Regions from separate parts of the Aliivibrio sp. S2TY2 genome, predicted to be linked through region 1. Evidence: predicted binding sites of a transcription regulator. Region 1 holds the regulator's gene; each other region holds the start of a gene.
What was found. The regulator CRP, encoded in region 1, controls carbon source genes, mostly activating them, when cyclic AMP is high. The targets are predictions, from matches to a motif close to TGTGANNNNNNTCACA.
Positions count from the first base shown of each region.

Region 2: a site for CRP is predicted at 1,586-1,601, ahead of nagE (N-acetylglucosamine-specific PTS transporter subunit IIBC). Genes of this name have one in related genera too.
Region 3: a site for CRP is predicted at 1,407-1,422, ahead of PVK63_RS11070 (NupC/NupG family nucleoside CNT transporter). Genes of this name have one in related genera too.
Region 4: a site for CRP is predicted at 1,899-1,914, ahead of PVK63_RS01920 (NupC/NupG family nucleoside CNT transporter). Genes of this name have one in related genera too.

Region 1 is NZ_JARACS010000007.1:55,092-58,309, reverse strand. It holds gene hslU (HslU--HslV peptidase ATPase subunit) at 1-786, shown strand, start outside; gene PVK63_RS12290 (OsmC family protein) at 861-1,262, opposite strand; gene crp (cAMP-activated global transcriptional regulator CRP) at 1,508-2,140, shown strand; gene PVK63_RS12280 (DUF1338 domain-containing protein) at 2,211-3,005, opposite strand; gene astD (succinylglutamate-semialdehyde dehydrogenase) at 3,018-3,218, opposite strand, start outside.
Region 2 is NZ_JARACS010000001.1:53,334-56,551, reverse strand. It holds gene nagE (N-acetylglucosamine-specific PTS transporter subunit IIBC) at 1-1,447, opposite strand, end outside; gene nagA (N-acetylglucosamine-6-phosphate deacetylase) at 1,848-2,984, shown strand; gene nagC (DNA-binding transcriptional regulator NagC) at 2,986-3,218, shown strand, end outside.
Region 3 is NZ_JARACS010000006.1:42,386-45,603, forward strand. It holds gene PVK63_RS11070 (NupC/NupG family nucleoside CNT transporter) at 18-1,274, opposite strand; gene PVK63_RS11075 (TatD family hydrolase) at 1,473-2,249, opposite strand; gene PVK63_RS11080 (DUF5363 family protein) at 2,249-2,362, opposite strand; gene prfC (peptide chain release factor 3) at 2,465-3,218, opposite strand, start outside.
Region 4 is NZ_JARACS010000001.1:419,867-423,084, forward strand. It holds gene PVK63_RS01910 (transporter substrate-binding domain-containing protein) at 1-748, shown strand, start outside; gene PVK63_RS01915 (LysR family transcriptional regulator) at 806-1,741, shown strand; gene PVK63_RS01920 (NupC/NupG family nucleoside CNT transporter) at 2,002-3,207, shown strand.

The DNA of each region.
Region 1 (3,218 bases):
GTAGAGATCATGGCTCCTCCTGGTATGGAAGAGATGACAAACCAACTTCAAGGTATGTTCCAAAACCTATCAGGCGGTAATACAACCAAAAAGCGTAAGATGAAAATTGTTGATGCCCTTAAAGCACTAACAGAAGAAGAAGGCGTGAAACTGGTTAATCCTGAAGAACTAAAAGAACAAGCCATCTTTAACGTAGAAAACCACGGTATCGTATTTATCGATGAAATAGACAAGATCTGTAAAGGCTCAAACTCTCATTCAGGTGATGTTTCTCGTGAAGGTGTGCAACGTGATTTACTGCCATTAGTTGAGGGCAGCACAGTAAGCACTAAACACGGTATGGTGAAAACCGATCATATGTTATTCATCACATCGGGTGCATTCCAGATGGCAAAACCGTCTGATCTAATCCCTGAGTTACAAGGCCGTTTACCTATCCGTGTTGAGCTTGAAGCATTAACAGCAAATGACTTCAAACGTATCTTAACGGAACCAAACGCGTCATTAACTGAACAATACATAGCTCTATTGGCAACCGAAAATGTAAGCGTTGAATTTACTGAAGATGGCATCACTCGTATTGCTGAGTCCGCTTTCCAAGTAAACGAAAGTACAGAAAACATTGGTGCTCGTCGCTTACATACGGTGATGGAACGCCTAATGGAAGAGATCTCTTACGATGCTTCTGAAAAACACGGCGAGAGCTTAGTTGTTGATGCTGAATACGTAAGTTCGCGTTTAGGCAAGCTAGTCGCAGATGAAGATTTAAGTCGCTTCATTCTGTAATTTTTAGCCTTTATGCTAAATAAAGCCTCGTTAATGAAAATTAGCGAGGCTTTCTCTTTAGGAAACGCATTATTTTAAGCCACTATTTCCCAAGAGTGTGTCATATCAATGCCTTCACCTAGCATTAAACATACTGAACAATACTTCTGTAATGAATCAGCAGTAACTTGCTCAACAATGCTAGGATCCAGATTATCACCACTCACTTCAAAATGAATATTCACATGAGTAAACAGCTTTGGCGCAGTTTCACGACGCGCGCTTGATAACTTAGCAATACAGCCTGTTACTTTTTGATTTGCAGATTTAAGTCCATCTACAACATCAACAGAACTGCATCCACCAGCGGCCATTAACACCATTTCCATCGGGCTTGGGGCTTTTTCACCACCATTTCCATCCATTACCACAGAGTGACCAGATTGAGATTGACCTAGGAAAGTAAATCCCTCAATCCATTTAACTTCAGCGTTCATAAAAGCCTCTTTACTACATAAAAAGAAAACTCGTGATCCATTTCACGAAATTGTGCCCTTGGTCGCACATTTCATACGATCAAAGTCAAGAAATCAACGGCGAAACAAGGTATGATTTTATCAATTATCTCAACGAACATGCAGCCTTGTTCCGATAACCATATTCTATAGGCCAAACTGATATTTGGCTCAGTTATTTTAAAATGGACATCGCCTACTTGGCAAACGCAGAGGAAGTATAAAGTATGGTTCTAGGTAAACCTCAGACAGACCCAACATTAGAGTGGTTCTTATCTCATTGTCACATTCATAAGTACCCTTCAAAAAGTACTTTAATCCACGCTGGTGAAAAAGCTGAGACACTTTACTACATCGTAAAAGGTTCTGTTGCTGTACTAATCAAAGATGAAGAAGGTAAAGAAATGATCCTTTCTTACCTTAACCAAGGTGACTTCATCGGTGAGCTTGGCTTGTTTGAAGAAGGTCAAGAACGTTCAGCATGGGTTCGTGCTAAAAGCCCTTGTGAAGTGGCTGAAATTTCATTTAAGAAATTCCGTCAGCTTATTCAAGTAAACCCAGATATTCTGATGCGTCTTTCTGCTCAAATGGCAACTCGTCTACAAATCACTAGCCAAAAAGTAGGTGATTTAGCATTCCTAGACGTTACAGGCCGTATCGCTCAGACTCTATTGAATCTAGCTAAACAACCAGATGCAATGACTCACCCAGATGGCATGCAAATTAAGATCACTCGTCAAGAGATCGGTCAAATTGTAGGTTGTTCACGTGAAACTGTTGGCCGTATCTTGAAGATGCTTGAAGAGCAAAACTTGATCTCTGCACACGGTAAAACAATCGTAGTTTACGGTACTCGTTAATTTAACGCTTATCTTAAACGAATAAAAACGCAGCCCTTGAGCTGCGTTTTTTTATGCCTAAATTTTAGAATTAACTGTCTGTGCTTTCAAAAATTTTATCAGCAGATGCCGCGACAAATCCTGTATATATCTTGCCATTAGGTAGCGAATAACGCTTAGCAAACTCATAAAATCCACCTGGGATGTCAAACTCACCCTCAGTAAAGCTCACTTTCACTTTATCGGCCATGGTTGATGACTGTTCTAAGTAAACCTCAGGAGAGCCTTTCACTTCACCACCCACTTCGTTCATTGCAAAACCAGCATCACGTAAGTGTTGGTTCACATCAACCACTTCAGCAAACGCTTCAAGCTGATTAATATAAACCGTAAAGTGATTAGCACCATAACCATGAGCTGCCAGCCAAGAAGCGTACTCACTCTCTTTTGCTAAGATTTGATATTCCTCAAAACTTAACGCCCAAGGGCGGCCCGCTGAAAGAAAATCGCTGGTCGCAAAATAATGCGCAGGCACTTGTTCAACCAAAGCATGAATAATGTTCTGGGACTCAGGTGATAACTCTTCGACTAAAATCTCACTAATAAAAACAAGTGGCGCATTAGGATCTGGATGCTCAAAATGCTGTGCTTTGAGTTTTTTCGCTTCAAAATCATACGTCTCACACGCTTTATACCCTATTGCTAAAAATGGGGCGGCTAACGTTTGCAAGCCAACCTTAGGCAAATTAAACGTACGTAATGCAATGTGATCGTTAATCAATTCATCGCCATTAGATAATAACTGATGAACCCTTCCTGCCGATGGGGATAAACGAGTAATATAATCTTGCCATAATGACGAAAATAAAGACGTTACGTTATTCATGCCTATTACCTCTTATAAAGTTAAACCCGGAGACAGTTGAGCGGGAATTTCACAGGCATCGCCTTCCATTGAGGCCATTGGGTAGGCACAATAATCTGCTGCATAGTAGGCACTTGGTTTCATATTGCCTGATGCCCCCGGACCACCAAATGGCGCGTCACCACTTGCTCCAGTTAATTGACGGTTACGATTTACAATACCTGCGCGAATATG
Region 2 (3,218 bases), on a different contig from region 1:
TTTTCATTTCGCCAGCTACGATTTCAGCAAGAGGACCAAGGATAACTTGAACGTTGTTTGAACCAAGTTTAACCACACCCATTGCACCTAGAGCTTTAAGTTGCTTCTCGCTAATTACGCTAGTGTCTTTAAGAGTTAGACGTAAACGAGTGATACAAGCATCGATGTTTTCTAGGTTTTCGTGACCACCTAGAGCTTTAAGGTATTGTTTCGCTAGTTCACCAGTTTCTTTTGAACCACGAACTGAGCTTTCTTCTTCATCGTCATCTTCACGGCCTGGAGTCTTAAGATTAAACTTAACGATTACAGCGCGGAATACGAAGTAGTAAACTGCAAAGAATACGATACCTTGGATAATTAGCATGTACCAATTAACAGCTAGAGGGTTACGAGTAGAAAGAACCATATCTACTAGACCTGCAGAGAAACCGAAACCTGCAATCCACTGCATAGATGCCGCGATGAATACTGAGATACCTGTTAATGCTGCGTGAAGTACGTAAAGCCCTGGAGCTAGGAACATGAATGAGAACTCTAGTGGCTCTGTAACACCCGTAAAGAATGATGCGAAACCAGCAGCAATCATAATACCTGCTACTTTTTCTTTGTTCTCAATTTTAGCTGTATGGTAAATAGCTAATGCTGCACCTGGTAGACCAAACATCATGATTGGGAAGAAACCAGCTTGGTACATACCTGTAACACCTACAGTTGCTGTACCTTCAGCGATAGACTTAGCGCCACCTAGGAAGTTAGGGATATCGTTAATACCAGCAACATCGAACCAGAACACTGAGTTAAGTGCATGGTGAAGACCAACTGGAATTAGTAGACGGTTGAAGAATGCATAGATACCAGCACCAACAGAACCCATACCTTGAATTGATTCACCGAAATGTACTAGGCCACCGTAAATTGAAGGCCAAATGTACATAAGAATAAATGCAATTAAGATACCTGCAAAAGAAGTAAGGATAGGTACAAGACGTTTACCAGAGAAGAATGCAAGTGCTTTATGCAGTTCTACCGTAGAGAAACGGTTGTAGATCTCAGCAGATACGATACCAACTAGGATACCTACAAACTGGTTATTGATTTTGCTAAATGCAGCAGGAACTGCAGAAGGATCAATACCCTGAATTTGAGCTACTGCTCCTGGTGAAAGAAGAGTAGTAACAACTAGGAAACCAACAAAGCCAGAAAGTGCTGCTGCACCGTCTTTATCTTTAGACATACCATAAGCAACACCGACTGCGAACAGTACAGACATGTTGTCGATGATAGCCGCACCAGCTTTAATTAAAAACGCTGCTAGTGCACTGTTGCCACCCCAAGCTACCGGGTCAATCCAGTAACCAATACCCATTAAAATTGCTGCTGCAGGTAATGTAGCAACTGGTACCATCAGTGCTTTACCTACTTTTTGAAAATATCCTAAAATATTCACCTTTAGTTTCCCCCTATAAGGATTTTAGATTTTTTTTGAACAGCGCTGTTTGTTTACTATAAACTTATTTCGCTACTCGTTATAAACAGGGTCAGTGTAAGGGATTAATTTCGCTCCGCAAATTAAAAGCAAGCTAATTGTGATCACTATCACCTGTGGAGGGAATATTTAGGGGTTTTTGCTAGCGAGATCATAAAACTTATTTTATCATTCAAAAGAATAAAACATTAGGAATAAAATTTGGCAAATTAAACGCCAAACTTTGTCATTACTGAACGTAACATTTAGGTAACTTGAGTGTGCCGCTCAGTAAGCAGTTCTATTTTCACTTGCTTAAAAATTTCAACGAAAAAAGTTATTATTTTTTTCGTACTATAAATTATAACCAAAGGATTCAGCTATGTATGCGCTAACAAACTGTAAAGTTTATACTGGTAACGACGTTCTTGTTGACCACTCTGTTATTATCAATGGAACAGAGATCGAAGCCGTTTGTCCAACCACAGAATTGCCTGAAGGTATCGAATTAAAAGATCTTGATGGTGCAATTTTAAGCCCTGGATTTATTGACCTTCAGCTTAATGGCTGCGGCGGTGTAATGCTGAATGATCAAATCACAGCCGAAACCATGCAAATCATGCACGAAGCAAACTTAAAATCAGGTTGTACAAGCTTCCTGCCAACATTAATCACATCCTCTGATGAAGATATGCGCGCATCAATAGAAGCCGCTCGCGAATACCACAACAAATACCAAAACCAATCACTAGGTCTACACCTTGAAGGTCCATACCTAAACGTGATGAAAAAAGGCATTCATAGCGTTGATCATATTCGTCATTCAGACACAGACATGATTCAATTAATGTGTGATAACGCTGATTTAATCGCTAAAGTAACACTGGCACCAGAGCAAAACGACCCTGAGCATATTGAGCGTCTTCATAAAGCAGGTATCGTTGTTTCAATAGGCCACACTAATGCAACTTATGCAGAAGCTCGCCAAGGGTTTGAATCAGGCATCACATTTGCTACACACTTATTTAATGCGATGACACCAATGGTTGGTCGTGAACCTGGTGTTGTCGGCGCTATCTATGATACGCCAGAAGTTTATGCTGGGATCATCGCTGATGGCTTCCATGTTGACTATGCAAACATCCGTATTGCACACAAAATAAAGAAAGAAAAGCTAGTATTAGTGACCGATGCCACAGCTCCTGCAGGTGCTGACATGGAATACTTTATTTTTGTTGGTAAGAAAGTATATTACAAGGATGGTAAATGTGTTGATGAAAATGGCACATTAGGCGGCTCAGCTCTGACTATGATTGAAGCAGTTCAGAATACAGTTGAGCACGTTGGAATCGCTTTAGATGAAGCTTTACGTATGGCAACGTTATACCCAGCTCAAGCAATTGGTGTGGATAATAAACTTGGCCGAATCAAAAAGAACATGGTTGCTAACCTTGCTATCTTTGATCGTGACTTCAATGTAAAAGCGACTGTTGTTAACGGACAATACGAGCAAAGTTAATATGACTGACGGACAAATTGGTAATGTAGATCTTGTAAAACAATTAAACAGTGCGGCTGTTTATCGTTTAATCGACCAAAAAGGCCCGATTTCTCGAATTCAAATCGCTGATGTTAGCCAGCTTGCTCCGGCAAGTGTTACCAAAATAACCCGTCAATTATTAGAGCGCGGCTTAATTAAAGAAGTCGCGCAACAAGCATCAACCGGTGGTCGAAGAGCTATCTCTTTGACTAC
Region 3 (3,218 bases), on a different contig from region 1:
TGCTCTGCTCTATAAGATTATAGAGATAGGAATAGACCTGCGATTGTTGCTGACATTAGGTTTGATAATGTACCAGCAGCAACAGCTTTCATACCCATCTTAGCGATGTCATGACGACGTGCTGGTGCAAGGCTACCAAGACCGCCAAGTAGAATCGCTACAGAAGAAAGGTTTGCGAAGCCACATAGTGCGAATGAAATGATTGCTTTCGTTTTCTCAGAAAGAACAATTTCAGCGCCTTCCGCTAGGTACGGTGCAAAGTTTAGGTATGCAACGAATTCGTTAACTACCAGTTTTTGACCAAGGAATGAACCTGCAATTGTCGCTTCTTCCCACGGCACACCGATAAGGAATGCAAGTGGAGCAAAGATGTAACCAAGAATAAGCTCTAGTGTGATTTCTGGCATACCGAACCAACCACCAACGCCACCTAAGATACCGTTGATAAGCGCGATAAGGCCGATGAAAGCAAGAAGCATTGCACCTACGTTTAACGCAAGTTGCATACCTGTTGCAGCACCTGCCGCAGCAGCATCGATTACGTTAGCTGGCTTGTCGTCGCCTTCGTTATCAAGAGCGTCAAGTTGATCAATTGGTGTTTCAGTTTCTGGTTTGATGATTTTAGCAAACAGAAGACCACCAGGTGCAGCCATGAATGATGCTGCGATTAGGTATTCTAGAGGCACGCCCATAGAAGCATAACCAGCAAGTACACCACCAGCAACAGAAGCTAGACCACCACACATTACTGCAAATAGCTCAGATTGAGTCATTTTTGGAACAAACGGACGCACAACTAGAGGCGCTTCAGTTTGACCAACAAAGATGTTAGCTGTAGCAGATAGTGATTCCGCACGAGATGTGCCAAGCGCTTTCTGTAGAGCACCACCTAGGAAGTTAATCACGATTTGCATGATACCTAGGTAGTAAAGAACCGCTGTTAATGAAGCGAAGAATACGATTACAGGAAGTACGCGTAGTGCGAATACGAAACCGCCGCCACCAAATACTTCAAACATTTTACCTGATACTAGGCCACCGAATAAAAACTCGATACCTTGGTTACCATAGTTGATTACGTTCGCAACGGCTTCAGATGCACCGTAAAGTACATCACGACCCACAGGTACATAAAGTACAAATGCGCCTAGGAAGAATTGGATAGCAAATGCACCACCCACAGTACGTAAATTAATTGCTTTGCGGTTATCAGAAAGAAGTACAGCTATACCTAGCAGTACCACGATCCCAACCAAACTCATTAGCAGGCTCATAGTTAAAGTTTTCCCTAAATTTATTGTTGGCGTGTTTCAAATTAGCGGGGGCGATTATACTCATTGAACCACCAATAAAGTAATGCTGTTGTCACATAATCGCGGCTGATACATGCTTTGTTCATTCATAATTGTGATCATTATCACTAAGAGGTTTCTAAATAATCATCAATTACACCTAAAGAAATGACTAATAACTCAAATCCCAAACAAAGAGGTGGTATTTTTATAAACAGTTTCCGAAATCGTTTGCATTGACTCTTTTCTAATCAAAGCTAAGTGTTCGCATACTTTTTGTACTTTATCTGGCGTGTTTTTTTGCCCTTGAAAGCCAAACAATGGCATGTCTGGAGCGTCGGTTTCTAATAAAATTTTATCTAAAGGCAATTGTGAAACCACCATTTTGGTCTTCTTAGCTCTTTCGTAACTGATCACGCCACCGACACCAATATAGAAACCTAATTCAATAAATTGATTCGCCTGCTGCAAACTACCACTAAAACCATGAATAACCCCGCCTCTCTCAGGCCTAATTTCTCTCAACAGCTTTACTACCATATCGTGGCTTTTACGGCTGTGAATAATTAAAGGAAGTTGATGCTTTTTTGCCAATAAACACTGCTGGCGAAAAACAGAGATTTGTATTTCCTTATCACTTTCTTGATGCCAAAAATCTAATCCACATTCACCAATCGCTACACACTTATTATTTTCTTCATCAAGCAACGCAGCTAAACTTTCTAACTCTTTTTCATAGTTTGATATAATAAATAATGGGTGAATGCCTAATGCGTAATAAATACCATCAAACTGTTTGGATAAACCATTCACTTGATTCCAATTTGATTGATTCACACTAGGGACAATGAATGTTGTTACTCCTCTGTCTTTTGCCATTTGTAAATACAAGGCTTCGTTACCTTTAAAAGGTGCAAAATCAAAATGACAGTGTGAATCAATGAATCGGAAAGCCATTACTCTTCTTCTTTTTTATAAGGGACACAACTGCGTTTATTTTCAGGCGTTAACCCTAGCGACTTACACCAATCATCGTATTTCTTAATCCATAACTTAATCAGTTTCAGCACCCTCGCCTTCCTTATCATTAATTACCGTCATTATCTCTATACTATAGATACAAAAACGGAGTCCGTTAAGACTCCGTTTCTATTTATTTGATTGCAACTAGATTAGTGCTCACGAGTCGCTCTGAATTGAACCTCAGGGAAACGCTCAGACGCTAAATTCAAATTAACCATCGTTGGGGCAATGTACGTTAAGTTATTACCACCATCTAACGCTAGGTTACTTTGGTTTTTACGCTGGAAGTCATCCATGATTTTGCCATCAGTACATTCAACCCAACGAGCAGTTGCTACACTGATGCCTTCATAAATAGCTTCAACGTTATATTCAGATTTTAAACGAGATACGACCACATCAAACTGAAGTACACCAACCGCACCAACGATCAAATCATTGTTTTGAAGTGGACGGAATACTTGTACCGCGCCTTCTTCAGAAAGTTGAACAAGACCTTTAAGCAGTTGCTTTTGCTTTAGTGGATCTTTTAGGCGAATACGACGGAACAATTCAGGGGCAAAGTTTGGAATACCTGAGAATTTTAAGCTCTCACCTTGTGTAAACGTATCGCCGATTTGAATGGTACCGTGGTTGTGTAAACCAATGATATCACCCGCATACGCCGTCTCAGCACGAGAACGATCGCCCGCCATGAAAGTTACCGCATCAGAAATGCTGACACTCTTACCTGTACGCACGTGGTTCATTTTCATGCTTTGAGTATAAGTACCCGACACAATACGCATGAAAGCGATACGGTCACGGTGCTTAGGATCCATGTTTGCTTGGATCTTAAATACAAAGCCTGAGAACTTATCTTCTGTTGCTTCAACTGGACGTTCTACTGCTTCACGTGTTTGT
Region 4 (3,218 bases), on a different contig from region 1:
GCATCTTGCCATCACGGTAAAAAACCGTGGTTATCTTGATTCATTTATTAGCATCATTACCAATAAAACCTTATGGAAAGCGCTTGGTATATTTTTCTTTGTCGCGATAAGTGTCGGGGCTTTCTATTATTTTCTTGAGCGTAAAAATAATGACAAACTTTACTCTATGCCAACCAAGCGAGGTCGGTTAGCAGAAGCTTTTATTCTCGGGGTACTGTTTATTACCAAAGGGCCTTTCAACTATTTTGAATTTAAAACCTTATCAGCGCGAATAATGACCGTATTGATTGCTATGTTTTCAACCGTTTTCATTGCCAGTATTACCGCGATATTAGCAAGTTCATTAACATTGGAGCAGTTACGGTTTGATGTAAAAGGAGTGAATGATTTATCAAAATTGCAAGTAGGAGCAAAACAAGCAACAACGGCTTCTTTGTTATTGACCGATCACAGTATTGCCCATGAAACCTATCCTAGTATGAGGGCGCTATTAGTCGCTCTAGATAATGGAGAAGTGGATGCTATTGTAGCCGATGATGCGGTGCTGCGTTATATGATTAAACAAGGCAAAGGAAAAGAGATGTTTGCTGATTTAGTCGTATTACCGTATCAACTTGAAAAACAAAATTATGGCCTAGTTTTAGTTGAAAATAGCCCCTATGAAGAGAAGATCAATCGGGCGTTATTGCAGATCCGAGAAACATCAGAATGGCATCAAATACTATTGGAATATTTTACTGAAAATTAATCCTATAATGATACTATCTTCGCCCCAATTTCCCTTTTGCAGTAAAGGACATGATAGATGCACGATCGAGCCAGCCAAATGGTGATATTTTACGCCTTAGCCAAAGCGGGCAGTTTTACTGCGGCAGCAAAGCAAATGGGAGTATCAACGTCTCATGTTAGTAAACAGCTTGGAGTGCTAGAAGCCGATCTTAATGTGAAATTGGTACAAAGAACCACTCGATCAGTAAAAATTACCGATGCAGGTCAGCAGTTTTATCTGTATTGCGAGAAAATGTATCACGCAATGACCGAAGCCAGCGCAATTATGGATGATGAACGAGATGAAGTTGCTGGAGTGCTACGTTTAGGGTTATCTCAATCATTTGGGACTATGCATATTATCCCAGCGATTGATAAGTTACGTCAGCAATATCCCGATCTGCAAGTTGAAGTTCGCTTATTCGATCACCGAGCAGATATGCTTAAAGAAGGTTTAGATTTATGGGTAACAAACTTTGAAGATATCCCAGAAGGATATGTTGCACAACGTTTGGCAGATTCTCGCTTTGTTTTAGCGGCCTCACCGGATTATTTGATTGATAAATCTGTTCCTCATCATCCTCAAGATCTTATAGAGCATAATTGTCTTACCTATCAAAGCCGCTATCGTGATTACAGCAATTGGGATTTCAGTAAGAACAATGAAACGTTATGTGTCAAAGTGTCAGGAAACTATCGTGTCGATTTAGCAGAAGCAGTGCGAGATGCAGCTATCTCAGGTTGGGGAGTGGCTTATTTAGCAAGTTATTTACTAACTAATGAGTTTAGTGAAGGAAAGCTTATTCAATTATTACCAGATTGGAAAGCGAGTCAACAGATGCCAATTTATGCAGCGTATCCAAGCCGTAAGCACTTACCAAGAAAAATTACCGCAGTCATTGAGTTCCTGCGTGAGCATATTGGTCAGCAACCCTATTGGGATAAATCTCTTCTGAAATGGGTTAAATTATAGTTACTGATTAAATTAACATCAAGGTGATGATGTTAATTTAATCAATGAGTTATAGCGACTATTTTTAATGGAAGAAATATATTTTCCATATGGAAATAATCGTCATTCAAGTCGCTTGTCTCGTTTTATAAATCAACCACTTATGTACAGTAAGAAGTGTGATCTAAATCTCATTAACAGCGTGTTATCAATCCCGACTTGCACGCAAACCTTTGCGCATTAGAATGCCTGCTCTATTTTCGATAGCACAGGTTTCTATCATGACATCGCTACTTGGTATTTTTGCCATTTTATTATTCGCTTATTTATGTTCGACAGATCGTCGTAATATCCCTCTAAGAACCGTTTCTTTAGCGTTTGGTTTACAAATCATTTTTGCTTTACTTGTTTTATATGTTCCAGCCGGTAAAGAAGTGCTCAACTCAGTAACTGCAGGCGTTTCAAGCGTAATTGATTATGGCCAACAAGGGATTGCATTTTTATTTGGTGGCTTAGCGACAGGCAAAGTAGGTTTTGTCTTTGCCATTAATGTGCTTGGTATCATAATATTCTTCTCGGCACTTATTTCTGCTCTTTATCACCTTGGTATCATGCCTAGAGTAATTAACTTCATTGGTGGTGGGTTACAGCGTTTATTAGGCACAGGACGCGCAGAATCACTTGCCGCTACAGCAAACATCTTTGTAAGCATGGTAGAAGCTCCTCTTGTTGTAAAACCTTACTTAAAGCACATGAGTGATTCACAGTTCTTTGCTGTAATGACCTGTGGTTTAGCATCAGTGGCTGGCGGTACTATGGTAGGTTACGCATCGCTAGGTGTGGATCTTAACTTCCTTATTTCAGCAGCATTTATGTCAGCACCGGCTGGCCTATTAATGGCAAAAATGATGGTGCCACCGGGTGATGAAGCCAATAACGACGATGAAATTACCTCTGTTGAAATTGACCACGCAACAAACGTATTTGAAGCATTAGCAGATGGGGCAATGTCTGGTTTACGTATTGCAGTAGCAGTAGGTACAACACTATTAGCCTTTGTGAGTGTAATTGCTTTACTTAATGGTTTGCTTGGTCATGTTGGTGATTTCTTTGGTTTAAAACTAAGCTTTGAATTGATCCTTGGTTATTTATTTGCACCAGTAGCTTTCTTGTTAGGTGTGCCATGGAATGAAGCGATTCTTGCTGGTTCATTGATTGGTAATAAGATCGTGGTGAATGAGTTTGTTGCCTTCATTCAATTAATGGAAGTGAAAGACCAACTAAGTCCGCATTCTGTTGCGATTGTTACCTTTGCGTTATGTGGTTTTGCCAATATATCAACCATGGCTATCTTGATTGGTGGTTTAGGGAGCTTGGTTCCGGAGCGTCGTTCATTCATCGCTAAAATGGGATTCAGAGCGATTACTGCAGGCGTATTAGCAAACTTGATGAGTGCGGCGATTGCCGGTGTGATTTTGTCGCTATAGACGATAATAAA